DNA from 2 places in the Peribacillus sp. FSL M8-0224 genome. Region 2 is predicted to be linked to the other one. Evidence: riboswitches for the same ligand, from Rfam matches in the RefSeq annotation. Region 2 holds a riboswitch; the other holds the start of a gene.
The links. A riboswitch is a leader RNA that binds a small molecule or an ion and turns the genes downstream of it on or off. The one in region 2 is predicted to bind glycine.
Positions count from the first base shown of each region.

Region 1: linked by a shared signal. The riboswitch ahead of MKX49_RS00955 (amino acid permease) and the one ahead of gcvT (glycine cleavage system aminomethyltransferase GcvT) in region 2 are both predicted to bind glycine.

Region 1 covers NZ_JBBOOJ010000001.1:201,564-209,196, forward strand. Annotated here, with positions in the region: gene argH (argininosuccinate lyase) at 1-128, shown strand, start outside; gene MKX49_RS00940 (hypothetical protein) at 451-657, shown strand; gene MKX49_RS00945 (sodium:solute symporter family protein) at 791-2,269, opposite strand; gene MKX49_RS00950 (DUF3311 domain-containing protein) at 2,266-2,466, opposite strand; gene MKX49_RS00955 (amino acid permease) at 2,740-4,083, opposite strand; glycine riboswitch at 4,279-4,357, opposite strand; gene MKX49_RS00960 (amino acid permease) at 4,851-6,239, shown strand; gene MKX49_RS00965 (hypothetical protein) at 6,264-6,482, opposite strand; gene MKX49_RS00970 (hypothetical protein) at 6,473-6,640, shown strand; gene MKX49_RS00975 (BBE domain-containing protein) at 6,923-6,997, shown strand; gene MKX49_RS00980 (hypothetical protein) at 7,108-7,320, opposite strand.
Region 2 covers NZ_JBBOOJ010000001.1:3,160,098-3,167,730, reverse strand. Annotated here, with positions in the region: gene MKX49_RS15135 (hypothetical protein) at 1-145, shown strand, start outside; gene comGF (competence type IV pilus minor pilin ComGF) at 93-572, shown strand; gene comGG (competence type IV pilus minor pilin ComGG) at 565-951, shown strand; gene MKX49_RS15120 (YqzE family protein) at 1,044-1,229, shown strand; gene MKX49_RS15115 (YqhG family protein) at 1,274-2,071, opposite strand; gene MKX49_RS15110 (DEAD/DEAH box helicase) at 2,049-3,737, opposite strand; glycine riboswitch at 4,114-4,201, shown strand; glycine riboswitch at 4,205-4,287, shown strand; gene gcvT (glycine cleavage system aminomethyltransferase GcvT) at 4,428-5,534, shown strand; gene gcvPA (aminomethyl-transferring glycine dehydrogenase subunit GcvPA) at 5,552-6,898, shown strand; gene gcvPB (aminomethyl-transferring glycine dehydrogenase subunit GcvPB) at 6,891-7,633, shown strand, end outside.

The DNA.
Region 1 (7,633 bases), 3.0 Mb from region 2:
GGCCCTCCCCGAAAGAGGTTACGAGAATGATTGTAAATAGAAAACAAAAACTGGAACAAGAGTTGCAGGAATATAAGAAAGTGGTCAAAGAATTGAATGATGGCAGGAAGGCTTTAGTGGATTACTGAAATGAACTTTAACGGGCATGAAAGTCACGAGTATTTGCTTCAAACTCACGAGTAAAAGCATGAAATTCACGAGTATTTGCTCCTAACTCACGAATAAAAGCATGAACCTTCTGAAGAGAGTTTTTTTGTTGGCTCGGAAGCAATACGATCCATTTTACTGAGAAAGCTTCATATTTTATGATATATAGTCATTCTTTATCAGGGTGGCTATTTATTTTGGATTTTTAATGCAACTGAGTCATCCCCAGAGACAATGAATGTAGATTTATTCCTAAAAACAATTCTATTATTTGGAAAACATATAATATGAGGAGGAATGTTAATGTCAAATAGATATCAGTTCGGTGTTATCCTGATTTTAATAGCTTTCGTAATATCGATTACTTTTTGTTTGAATCCGGAAGTCTTATTAAGAGGTGGATATGATTTAGCTATTGATGGTCTGGTAGTATCCAGAACCTTGATGATTATTTTTTCGTTGTATTTATTAGTTAAAATAGGGGATTTGTTTATAAACAGAAAAGATTAATAGTCTAAAATGAGGTTTCCTATAAACAATATTGAGAAAAAGACACTATACTTGGCTGTCGATAATAAGTAAGGCTCAGTCTTTTGACTGAGCCTCCAATGTTTATTTATCCATAACCAGTTTCAAATTTGCTTCATATATCGTTAATGGATTTAGGTTCCAACTGAACCGCGTGCTTTCTGAAAGCAATACTCACCGTGATCATCACAATGAAATTGACTGCCAATGCAATGATTCCCACATTCAAATCTTTTGCTGCTTGCGGCAAGGATGGAAACAAGGTCCCTATTGTCGATTGGCTGAGTGTAATGCAGATTACGATGGCCAATCCGGTAATGATGCCGGCGATTGCGCCAAATTTATTGATCGGATTATTCCTTTTCAGACTAAAGAGAAGGGATGGAAAGAGCTGTGTGATGAGACTGTATCCCATAAGAATTAATGCCGACATCGTTTCGCCGCCGTTTAAGGTGAAGTAGACGGCTATAAGGGCAATGATTGGCACAAGGAACTTTGCCAATCGTACAATGTGGCGATCGGATACGGCAGGTGCAAATTCCTTATAAACGTTTTTCGCGAGCAGTGTAGCGACGCTCATCAAAAGCATGGATCCCGGCACCAATGCGGTCAACAATCCAGCGCCGCCGATTATGCCTATAAACCATGGATCAAAGGTCTCGATCGAAAGGCGCAGCAATGAGAGGTCTGCATCTGCCCCAACGAGTCCGGGCACTTTCAATATAGCTGTAAACCCAACGAAAAAGACGAATAACAGCATGAGTGTATATAAAGGGCTGATGATGGCGTTCTTTCGAAATACCTTGCCGCTGCGTGCTGAATAAACAGCGCTGAAAACCTGTGGCCACATATAGAAACCGAATACGAGCAATATTACCGTGGAGATGAACCATGATACGCTAAGTCCCTGATCTGGGAACTTAAGAAAACCAGGCTTGGCCGCATCAATCGCTTCAAACATCGGCTGAAATCCGCCAAAGTAATGAATCGGCAGATAAATCCCCAAAAATCCTATTATGGCGACCATCATGATATCTTTAATGACCGCTGTCCAAACTGAACCGTGTATACCGGAGATCATCACATAAATGGTAAGGCTGATCGCCCCCATCCAAACTGCCTCAGACATAGAGATGGCACCATAAGATGCTTCTGAAACAATGATCCCCAATCCTTTCAGCTGCACGACGATCACTGGAATCATCGACACCACACCGACAAGCGCAGCCAAAATTCCTAAACCGGGACTCTTATATTTGCTTACAAAGAAATCGGATTGAGACATCAGTTTATTTTCCTTGGCATATCTCCATATTTCCGGCAGGAGCCAATAGGATAATACGTAAGACAAAGTAATGTAAATTAGAACATATAGTGCGGGTGCGCCCTTGCCATAAGCCCAGCCGCTGCCGCCCAGGAAGGAGAAGGTCGTATAGATTTCCCCGGCCATCAGCAGAAAGACGAATATCGCACCAAAACCGCGTCCGCCAACCGTCCATTGTTCCAAGTCCATATCTTTTCCTTTTGAAGAGCGTATGCCTAAAAATATCGATAGAAGTAAAAATGCTAAAATGATTAAGAGAGCAATATTCATTCCTGGTCACCTTCCCGATTCCTGGGATCCAGCTTATACATGATGCCCAGTATGGCAGAGGTAAGGACCACCCACATAGCCATCCAGAACATATTGAAAGGCATCCCTAATACATATGGTTCTATTTTATTAACAAAAGGCAGAAATCCTAGTATGCCTATAAAAGGAACTAGAGTAAGAATATATATAATCTTCATTAAACAACCCCCTCCGTTTTAAATAAAGTGAAACGCCCACCAATGGGGGTTTATTCTTCAATGCCACTGATGGATATGTGAACCGAACCGGATGAAAAATTCATACATGACGGAAAAGGTCCGATAATATATATTAGCTTACACTATTTTGATATAAAATTTAATGCAGTTGCCTGATATATTTGAGCAACTGTGCGCAGACAGCCGAACAATGATATGTTCATAAAACAGATAAAGCCTTGAATTCATATTGAGTTCAAGGCTTTATTTCCTTTAGCTATATTTTTTCCTAGAGTTATATAGTATTACCAAAAGTATGAACCAGATTGGGGTCAAGAGCAGTGATAGTCGTGTAGCTTCAGCGAATAGCATAACAATAAGGATGAACAGGAATAATCCTAATATGGCGTAATTGACAAAGGGTGTAAAAGGAGCCTTGAAAGTCGATTTTGCTCTTAGGTCAGGCCTTGTTTTCGAATATTTGATATGGGAAATCAAGATAATGCTCCATACCCATATGAAACAGATGGCACTGATGGTCGTCACGACGGTAAATGCCTGTTCAGGTATCAGTTTGCTTAATAATGCCCCTATTGATACAACGATTGTGGATGTTAATAAGGCATTGCTCGGAACAGCCTGTTTATTTAATTTTTCCAGTTTAGCAGGGGCTTCGCCATTCCTGCTTAACGTATAAAGTATTCGGCTCGTTGAAAATAAACCGCTGTTGCATGCAGAAGCAGCGGATGTCAAAACGACGAAGTTGATGATCCCTGCAGCGACAGGAATGCCGATTAACGCAAAGACCTCTACAAATGGGCTGCTTGTGGCATCCAGTTGTGTCCATGGGTTGACGCAGAGAATGACGAATAGTGCCCCAACATAGAAAAGTAAAATCCGGACAGGGATTTTATTGATTGCAGATGGAATGTTCTTTCTCGGGTTTGCCGTTTCTGCTGCAGAAACCCCGACCAATTCGACACCGACAAATGAGAAGACGACCAGCTGTAAAGATAATAGGAATCCAGAAATGCCATTAGGGAACATGCCCCCATGATTCCATAGGTTCGTTAGGGAAACCGTTCCGCTATTGGTATTGAAGCCGATGATCAGAAGGAAGATTCCTACGATGATCAAGGCGATTATCGTGATTACTTTAATGATGGCAAACCAGAATTCCAATTCGCCAAAGATCTTAACGGTCAATAGGTTCAATCCTAACAGAATGACCAGGCATAGCAGAGCCGGAATCCATTGAGGGACATCAAACCAATATTGCATATAAACACCGACAGCTATGATATCGGCCATTGCGGTCATGATCCAACAAAACCAATATGTCCAACCTGTCACGAAGCCGGCCCATGGACCGACATATTCAGTTGCGAATTCAGTGAATGATACATACCCTGCATTGGATAAGAGCAATTCCCCCAGGGCCCTCATCACAAAAAACAAGGCAATCCCTATTATCAGATAAGAGAATAATATGGAAGGCCCCGCCAATTGTATGGCTTTTCCGGAACCTAAAAATAAACCGGTGCCAATGGTTCCTCCTATTGCAATCAGTTGTACATGTCGATTTTTTAAATCTCTTTTTAATTCTTGTTTAGCCAATTCGTACGCCCCCGTTTTTATAGTCTTGGTAGTGAAGTGAATGAGTTTACCTGCATGGTCTTGGAGAGAGGGACGTGATTGTCGTCCAGCTTGCCTTTCCCATTTGTTGTTTTAGTCCAATCACAAAATGGACAATAAAAAAAGAGATTGGATAATACCAATCTCTTAAAGGGTTCAGAATAACAATATATCATTCGTTACTCTTCTGTCCTTTTGCCTGAGATTGTGAATCCTTCGGCGCTGCATCTTGTACAGTCTCTCCAGAAGCTGCTCCTGCTATAGTGTCATCCATAGCATTCATCGCTTGCTTTTATGCGGTTGTGAAGAAAGTCAGTCAGTATAATTTTCCACTGCTTGATCATTCATTATGCTTATAAAATAATATTGGAATTCTATCATCTATTTTTCGGTAGGTCAACAATTTTTTTGAAAGGAAACAGGCATTATCTGTAGTTTAATAGTGGTCTTAATTTTTATAAAGGTACTTGAAAAATTTATTTTTTTGGATGATCACTATTATGAAATATTGATCATCATTTTTTAAAAATGATATTTTTCGATTAGGAAAATTGCCAAGATATATTTGGCAACTGTTTATTTCAAAAATACAATTGTATTTTTACAGAATATTTACTATTATAAGATAAGAAAACATAAATGAAGTGTTATTGATATTTTTTCGATAGAGCATTTCTAACCGCAATAATTAATAAGTTCGTGGTAAGGATAGAAAAGCATTACCGATATTGCATCTGGGGGAGTTAAACATGTCGAACAAGGAATTAAAGAGAGGGCTAGAATCACGTCACATTCAAATGATAGCTTTGGGCGGAACCATCGGTGTCGGGTTATTCATGGGATCGGCGAGCACGATCAAATGGACAGGGCCCTCTGTAATGCTTGCTTATGCCATCGCAGGTATTTTTATATTTTTCATCATGCGTTCCATGGGTGAGATGCTTTATTTAGAACCGACTACAGGTTCTTTTGCAACCTTTGCGAGCAGCTATATACATCCTTTGGCAGGTTATATGACTGCTTGGAGCAATTGGTTTCAATGGGTAATCGTCGGAATGTCCGAAATCATTGCGGTTGGCTTGTATATGCAATATTGGTTCCCGGAGTTACCGGCCTGGATACCAGGTGTGGTCGCCATGTTCATCTTGGGAGCGGCCAACCTCATTTCCGTTAAATCCTTCGGGGAATTTGAATTCTGGTTTGCACTTATAAAAATCATAACGATTATATTGATGATCGTTGCCGGCCTAGGCCTTATCTTCTTTGGAATAGGGAATGGCGGGGATGCGATTGGATTATCGAATCTTTGGGAAAATGGCGGCTTCTTTACGGGAGGCTGGACAGGATTCTTCTTTGCGCTTTCGCTTGTCGTGGCTTCCTATCAAGGCGTTGAGCTTATCGGCATCACAGCCGGAGAAGCGAAAGACCCAACGAAGACCGTAACAAAAGCGATCCAATCAATCATATGGCGCATATTAATTTTCTATATTGGTGCCATATTCGTCATCGTGACAGTCTTCCCTTGGGATCAACTGGATGACTTAGGCAGCCCATTCGTTTCAACCTTTGCTAAAATAGGTATCACAGCAGCAGCAGGCATCATCAATTTTGTCGTAATCACTGCGGCAATGTCTGGATGCAACAGTGGTATTTTCAGTGCAGGGCGTATGCTTTACACACTGGCATTGAATGGCCAAGCTCCGAAAATCTTTGCTAAAGTATCTAAAAATGGAGTGCCGGCATATTGTACGATCGCTGTACTTTTAGGATTGGGCATCGGAGTTATCCTGAACTATCTTGCACCGCCGCAAGTATTCCTTTATGTGTACAGTGCGAGTGTTTTACCTGGGATGATTCCATGGTTTGTCTTACTGATCAGTGAGCTTAAATTCAGAAAGGTAAATGCCGCTGAAATGGAGAAACATCCGTTCAAAATGCCGTTGGCCCCTTACAGTAACTATGCGACAATAGCCTTTTTACTGATGGTGCTGGTAGGTATGTGGATCAATCCTAGTACAAGGATTTCCTTGGTTGTCGGGATCGTTTTCCTAGCCTTGGTAATAGCAAGTTATTACATGCTGAAAATGGATAAACGAACACCATTGGACGTTAAATCCGATGATGAGATTTCAGGATAAGAAATTCTATTAAAAAGCCCTTCTCTAATTCGAGAAGGGCCTTTTTTGTCCTTGTAGATCAATTGTGGAATTCACGAGTAAAACAGCGAAACTCACGAGTAAAGTCGTTGGATTCACGAGTAAAACAGCGAAACTCACGAGTAAAGTCGTTGGATTCACGAGTAAAACAGCGAAACTCACGAGTAAAGTCGTTGAATTCACGAGTAAAACAGCGAAATTCGCGAGTAAAGTCGTTGAATTCACGAGTAAAACAGCAAAACTCACGAGAAGAAGTTGAATTCACGAGTAAAACAGCGAAACTCACGAGTAAAGTCGTTGAATTCACGAGTAAAACAGCGAAATTCGCGAGTAAAGTCGTTGAATTCACGAGTAAAACAGCAAAACTCACGAGAAGACGTTGAATTCACGAGTAAAACAGCGAAACTCACGGGTAAAGTCGTTGAATTCACGAGTAAAACAGCGAAACTCACGAGTGTAGCTAATTTGCCCCCGTAACAAGGGGGCCAGCAGGGGGAATGAATCAATAAGCTTAGGAATATGTCTTCTTGCCAGATTTTTTCATAGGATGTTGCCCGAGGAAGGGGCTATCTTTTGGAAAGAACAAAGCTTACCGGGCGTATCGTTACACCATTAAAGATTGACCAGTTGCTTAATATGGAGGAAATTTTAAACGGCTTCGAGTAGTGAAAACGAGGTATGATCCATACAATGCGTTTAAGTTCCCACAAAGCATACCGCCATTAAATAAGTGGGGTTGAAAAAGCTTGGATTCACCAAAAACATTCGTTATATAAAGGCCTATTCCTGAATTTGGATATAGGCCTCTTTCTTCTTGTTTTGAATCAATTAATCGAGATAATCCCCAGAATCATTCCGCTTGCTGAGCTTGTACTGTACTGTAAACCTGATTTACGGAAGATTGGGCTTGTGCGATTTCTTGAGCCGCTTGTTTAATGGCTTCTTGTGCCAAAGTTGGATCCGAGGAAGATTTTTCAATTGCTTGTGAAAGTAAGGTTTGCGTAAGGGTAACGTTTGCTTTTGCTTGATTTAATTGATTGATATCAATTTGTTGTTGAGGCATGTAGTTTCTCTCCTTATGTCATTATTAGAATTACTCCATTAGGATGACCTTTCTTTTCTTTTTTATAAGAAGAAAAAAATATAACGTAGACAGGATGTACAGCTTGGAAAAGTTCTGAAAAGGCCAAAAAAGTCCATTGGGGTAAACAATTTAACAATCCAAATTCGTAAAAAAGGTGCATCCTTAGGATTGAAAAGCGGGCAGAAAGAGAACGGAATTATTCGTTTTATTTACTTAGAATCCTGAAATTTTCATCTGCATATTGATATCAAATTGTAAGATAATGAAAAAAAATCGTGACTTATTCGTTGTT
Region 2 (7,633 bases):
TGGTCAGGAGATCATTTACAAAAAAAGAAGCTTTGAATTGGTTTGGAAGGACCATGGGGATTTCCCGGGAATGATTGAAGGGTGTGTACGCTATGAAGATGAAACGGGTAATTGGGAATCCATTTGTGATGCTGCAAAAAAATGATGGCTTTACGATGATCGAATTGCTTTTTTCTTTATTGATTTTAATGACGACGTCGCTTTTTGTTCTGCAGCTCTTCTCAATCATTCACACCCAGATGAGGTCCGTTGATAAATTGCATCCTAAAGAGTGGGAGGTCTTTACCATGCAAATGAAGCAGGAGGTCCGGAGTTCCAAAGCTCAAGATGTAATGGGAAATAAATTATATTTGCTTTCAGGTGAACAATTATCATCGCTGGAACAATATGAAGATAAGGTACGAAGACGAGTGGATGGTATGGGGCATGAGGTCATCTTGCAGAACATTTCGGAATTCCGGGTCGATAAGGATGGAAGTGTCATTGTTATAAATATAACGGATAAAGCAGGGACTACTTTCAGTCGAAGATTTCATCCCTTCTTTAGGAATGATACGAAAGTCGATGAATAATCAAAAAGGAGTCGTTTTCCCGATGGTCATGATTGTGGCGAGTGTTTTCATCATGTTCACGATACTAATGATCGACCAGTTTATCATTGATAAAAAGTTTTATAAAGAAGTGGAAGAGTCGCTTGTGGCCGACCATCTTGTCCATCTAGCCATCAAGGATGTGACGGCAGAGTGGGGCGAAGAAATCCCGAAAATCATCCAGGGGGAAAAATCATATCCCAAGGGTGTGGTGCGATATTCCTTAATGAAGCAAGAAGGTCCTTACGTCTATATCGAGTTTTCTTCCAAAACTAAAAATGACCGAGAGGGAAGGGTCATCATTCAATACGATAAAGAAGCGGGGGAAGTGAAAGAATGGTTGGAGAAGCAAGCTATGTAATACCAAAACGACAGGTTCACGTGTTCAGGGAGCAAGGGAAGGAATAAAAAAAGCGTAAACCGGACATACTTTGCGTAGGGTGATGATTTTATATGTCTACAAACGCTTATATTAAATATCTGACGCAGCAGCTTGTCGAGTATTTCAATCTGACGAAAAAAGAACGAAAAGAAAAACGCCGTCACAGAAAAGAGGATAAAAACCATGGTATGTCCCATTGGTTTGGCATTGTCCCTTTTGCTTTGTCGATGTTTGTAAGGAAAACGATCAAAAAGTAAAACAGATGTCCTGAACTTTGGACATCTGTTTTTTTGTTCTTTACTTATCCCAACGCCCTATCTGAAAGGTAAAATAATCCTCCGTTGATGATGGATATTCTGATGTTGGGTTCATACTGTGCTTTTAGTGCTTCTTTTTCGGTATAATAGCTCTCACTTTTTTCGTCCATATCCTTGTAAAAATGCTCCAATAAATTCAAGTCATTCTGCCAGCGCAGCATTGCCTCCTCCGCCCAGGAATGGTCATCATCCTCGAAACTGGTTCTGATGTATGTATCCAGTCTTGCCAATCCACTCTTGGGCATGATCAAAGGTGAAAGTGTAAAGGAGTAATCCGGTATTTTCGGGGTGACGTTAATCGGTAAAACCCGATGGTGAAACCCTTCCATTATTTCACCCGAGATTAAATTCAATCCGATTGACATGAAAGTATCTTTTTTGCGGTCGCATTGATACGATATTTTCACATTCAAGGTCAGCCAAGGAAACAAAGGATTATTTCTGCCTTTTGATGGAGGCGTATTCTCAAAAAGTCTAGTATACCCTGCCAGCTTTTTGGTTGATTGAATAATCTGGTGAAGGCGAGGGGAGCCAAAATGAATCATTTCTCCCTTTAAATCGGATGGAGCTTGTTCTGGGTCGGTAATGAAAGTGATCTGTGCCGGGTTCGGAACACCTCCTGTTTTTTCTAGATAATGCCAATAAAAGGGTCTGTTCATTAATTCCTTATCCATTTCAATCGTCAATTGCACTGTAAGGTGGGTTGGTGCATTATCCAGTATTTCACAATCGTTGGCTTTAAAGAAAGTGATTAAAAAATCATGAATTTCCCGTTGCTGCATGAACCTCACCTTCCTTCATTGATTGAGCGAATTGGATCAATGATGAAAAATTATCCATCTTGATTTTCATTTCGCCCTCTGTTTTGGACTCGCCGACCACATCAATTAAATATTCTTCAATGTTGTTAATATCCAGTTTGGTTAGAATATCATCCAATTCACCGATTACTTTTTCAAATAAATTTATTTTTTCGTATAGTAACTTCAGTATATGTTCTTCAACTGTATTTTTCGTGGCAAAGTTATAAATCATCACATCTTCTTCCTGACCAAGGCGGTGGATCCGTCCAATTCTCTGTTCAAGCCTCATTGGGTTCCATGGCAGGTCAAAATTAATCAAGTGATGGCAAAACTGAAGGTTTATCCCTTCCCCGCCAGCTTCTGTTGCGATTAATACCTGAATATTCTTTTGGAATAATTCTCGCATCCAGTCTTTCTTTCCGCGCTTAAAACCGCCCCGGAAAGGAACAGAAGAAATTCCATTCTGCTGTAGGTACCATTGGAGATATAGTTGAGTCGCCCTATATTCCGTAAAGATAATTACTTTGTCATCAATTTTCTTGATCAGTTCCAAAGCTTTTTCAGCCTTTGAGTTCTGGACCGTTTCATTCACTTTAGTAAATAAATCATCAAGCTTTGCCAAAAAATCAGGGGAAGGCTGATCGTATTTATCTCTCATATTCTTTAATGTATAAAAGACAGCCTCTCTGCTGCTGCATGCTTCCCTTTGGAGAGTGAGAGCCGAAAAGGCGCTTCCTTTTGATCCATCCGAAATTGGCTTGAATTTGGAAACAGCATCATACAATGCTTGTTCCGTTGGAGAAAATTCAATGGTGATGGTTTCCACATGCCGTTTTGTCCATTCAATGCCAGTATCGGCCCGCCGGTTTCGAATCATGACAGTGTTGACCAGTTCCTTTAGGTGTTCATCTTCAGTTATGTTCCGGCCTTTCCCTTTATACTTTTCCGAAAAGAGTGAGGCATTTCCCAAGTGGCCCGGTTTCAATAACGAAACGAGGTGGAATATCTCCTCGACTTTATTTTGAATCGGAGTGGCTGTCAGGAGTAAGCAAAATTTCTTTTTCAGATTTTGGACGAATTCATAGTTCTTCGTCTTATTATTTTTAAGTTTATGAGCTTCATCAATAATGATGAAGTCATATTCCTGAGTAAAGATGATATCTCGATGTGGAGCGCGTTTCGCTGTATCAATGGATGAAATGACTACATCACAGGAGTCCCAGACATAACTTTTTCTCTGAACGACTGCCGGAATATGGAACTTGGTATTCAATTCAAATGCCCATTGTGTGACAAGGGAAGCCGGAACAAGGATCAATACTTTTTTTACAAGGCCCCTAATCATATACTCTTTTAGGATCAAGCCTGCTTCAATTGTTTTTCCCAGCCCTACCTCATCAGCCAAAATGGCTTTTCCATTCATCTTTTCCACTACTTGCTTCGCCGCTTCCAATTGATGGGGAAGCGGGGTTAGCTGAGGAAGGTGCTTGGGCGCCTGTAAACCTTCAAAATCAGGGATGATAAGGTTTTCCTCCATTTGAACCGCCAACTTATAAAGCTCCCAATTTCCCCATGGACCGTCATTTTCCATCTTTTGCAGAAACTCGTCATTCCATTCAGAATTGAAGGATATATTGATTTTCATAGAAATAACTCCCTCTTAAATCATAATTTCCTTAATATAAGGTCAAAACCCGAACATTTCATATGTGAAGTAAGAAAAATATTTCTCTTCAAAAGATATTGCAGAGATAAGATTCTTAGGGTAGGATATAAGTATATTTAGAAAATTCCAATTTCCAAACGCTACAAAGAATGTTTGTACATTAATTTTGCAGTTCGCGTTTTCTTAGTATGGGCTATAGGCTCCTAATTTATCCAAGATTACTGAAGGAGATCAGTCAAACGGTTTCTGAAGTTTTAGGAGAATTGGCAGAGAATGCATCCCATTTATGCTAAAAGGTTTTACCAATGCTTGGGGCTTATTCGTTTCCTTTCAATGGTAGACCATTTATATGCGGGTGAAGATAAGGGGAGAGACTACGGATGTAGCGCCGAAGGAGCAAACTTAGCAGTGAATCTCTCAGGCAAAAGAACTCTTATTGGACGCAACTCTGGAGAGCGCCGCCTGTTATGGACGGCCACCAAAGGGGAAAACCTATTACATAGGTAAACTTTCAGGTTTCAGGACAGAGAAAAAGCTCAAACGGGCTTTCTCTGTCCTTTTTTGTGCTTTTTTCACATCATGAATCAGGATGTATCTGATGCGTAATGACAAGAAGCTTTTGATAATGAAGCCAATTAATTTTTTAAAAAATCTGAAGGGGGTCATGTTTTGACCAATTTAAACAGAACACCACTATTTGAGGTTTATCGTGAATATGGAGGTAAAACGATTGATTTTGGCGGCTGGGAACTTCCTGTCCAATTTTCGGGTATAAAAGATGAACATGAAGCCGTACGGACAAAAGCGGGGTTATTTGATGTTTCCCATATGGGGGAAGTCGATGTTAAGGGGCCTGGGAGCCTTTCCTTTTTACAGAAGATGCTGACCAATGATATATCAAAGCTGCAACAAGGCGGTGCCCAATATACCGCCATGTGTTATGAAAACGGAGGCACGGTTGATGATCTTATCGTGTATAAAAGGGCTGAGGACGACTATCTGCTCGTGGTCAATGCAGCGAATACAGAAAAAGATTTCAATTGGCTGCAAGCTAATTTAACGGAAGATGCCCAAATTACGAATGTATCAAGTGACTATACACAGCTGGCACTTCAAGGACCGGCTGCAGAGAAGATATTACAAAAACTATCGGGAAGTACTGACTTAAGTGAAATTGGATTTTTCAGGTTCAAGGATCATGTCATGATTAACGGTATCTCCACGCTGGTATCCCGTACTGGATACACTGGTGAAGATGGTTTTGAGATATATAGCGACAGTGAAAATGGCCCTGCCCTTTGGAAGGCGATTATGGATGCCGGTAAGGAAGAGGGGGTTCAGCCGATTGGTTTAGGTGCTCGTGATACCCTGCGTTTTGAAGCGAAACTGCCGCTGTATGGGCAGGAGCTTTCAGCGGACATCACCCCGATAGAAGCCGGGATTGGTTTTGCAGTAAAAGTGGATAAGGAAGTTGATTTTTTCGGGAAAGCCGTTCTTGCTGAGCAAAAGGAGAAAGGGGCTCCCCGAAAGCTTGTGGGAATTGAAATGATTGACCGTGGCATTCCACGTCATGGGTATAAGGTCTACAGCGGTGATGAAGTCATTGGCGAGGTCACGACTGGTACCCAATCGCCAACATTGAAGAAAAACGTTGGATTGGTACTTATCGATAAGGAATTTTCGGTTCTGGATGCGGAAGTCGAAGTGGAAATCCGTTCCAAACGTTTGAAAGCCGTTATAATACAAACACCTTTTTATAAAAAACCACGTAAATAGAGGGGAATGGTCATTAGATGAAACATCGTTATTTACCCATGACAGAGCAAGATAAACAAGAAATGCTGGAAGCGATAGGGGTATCCACTGCTGAAGAACTTTTCAATGATATCCCTGAAAGCGTTCGTTTTCAAGGAGAATACGATATCAAGCCTGCTAAATCGGAACCTGCATTAATGAAAGAATTATCAAGGCTTGCTGCAAAGAATGCGGACCTTAAAAATTATGCTTCCTTCCTTGGTGCGGGTGTCTATGACCATTACGCCCCGGTCATCGTCGATCATGTTCTTTCCCGTTCTGAGTTTTATACGGCTTATACACCGTATCAGCCTGAAATTTCACAGGGCGAGCTTCAAGCAATCTTTGAATATCAAACGATGATATGTGAATTGACGGGCATGGATGTGGCTAACTCCTCCATGTATGACGGCGGGACGGCGCTGGCTGAAGCAGCGATGCTTGCTTCAGGACAGACAAGGCGGAAGAAGATTCTCATTTCAGGAACCGTTCATCCTGAATCAAGAGAAGTTGTGAAGACATATGCGAAAGGGCAACGCGTGGAAGTGATCGAAATTCCTCATAAAGACGGTGTGACGGACTTAGCTGCTTTAAGGGAATTGGCAAATGATGACATTGCAGGAGTGATCGTGCAATATCCGAACTTTTTTGGCCGGATCGAGCCATTGAAAGAAATGGAAGAAATCATTCATGGCGTCAAGTCCATGTTTATCGTTTCCAGTAATCCGCTTGCTTTGGGAGCTTTGACATCCCCTGGTGCACTCGGTGCAGATATCGTAACGGGGGATGCTCAGCCATTCGGCATTCCAGCGGCATTCGGTGGACCTCATTGTGGATATTTTGCGGTTACTAATAAATTTGTACGGAAAGTTCCGGGCAGACTCGTCGGTCAGACGGTTGATGAGAATGGAAAAAGAGGGTTTGTACTGACGCTTCAAGCTCGTGAACAGCACATTCGCCGTGACAAAGCCACATCCAACATATGTTCCAATCAAGCTTTGAATGCCTTGGCAGCTTCTGTTGCAATGACCGCGCTTGGGAAAAAGGGTGTCAAAGAAATGGCCGTGCAAAATATTCAAAAAGCACATTATGCGAAAAAAGCAATTATGGCAAAAGGGGTGGAAGTGATATTCGACGGTCCTTCGTTTAATGAATTTGTCATTAAACTGCCTGCTCCGTTTTCAGAAATCAATAAAAACCTTTTTGAAAAAGGGATGATCGGCGGCTTCGATTTAGGTACGGTTTATCCTGAATTGAAAGACCATATGCTGGTTGCGGTAACTGAACTAAGAACAAAAGAAGAAATTGATGCACTTGCGCAGGAATTGGGGGATCAACATGAATAATCAAGATCAATCACTCATTTTTGAAATCAGTACTTCCGGCCGGATCGGGTACAGTCTGCCAGAAATGGATGTTGCAACTATTCCGCTCGAAGAAATTCTTCCTGCCGACTACATCCGTGAAGAAGAGCCAAAGCTTCCTGAGGTGTCCGAACTGGATATCATGCGTCACTATACTGCACTTTCCAAACGGAATCATGGGGTGGATTCGGGCTTTTATCCACTGGGTTCATGCACGATGAAATATAATCCGAAAATAAATGAAAATGTGGCACGCTTCAACGGTTTTGCCCATATCCATCCATATCAAGATCCCGCTACTGTACAAGGAGCATTGGGACTATTATTTGATTTGCAGGAACACTTAACGGAAATCACCGGGATGGATCAAGTGACATTACAGCCTGCAGCAGGTGCCCACGGTGAATGGACAGGATTGATGATGATTCGCGCTTTTCACGAAGCGAATGGAGATACAGAACGGACGAAAGTGATTGTACCTGATTCGGCCCATGGTACTAATCCTGCCTCTGCCACTGTTGCCGGACTAGAAACGATTACAGTTAAGTCCGATGAAAATGGGTTAGTCGACCTTGAAGATTTAAAACGTGTTGTCGGACCTGATACGGCGGCCTTGATGCTGACGAACCCCAATACATTGGGATTGTTTGAAGAAAATATTTTGGAAATGGCACAACTTGTCCATGACGCAGGTGGGAAGCTTTATTATGATGGAGC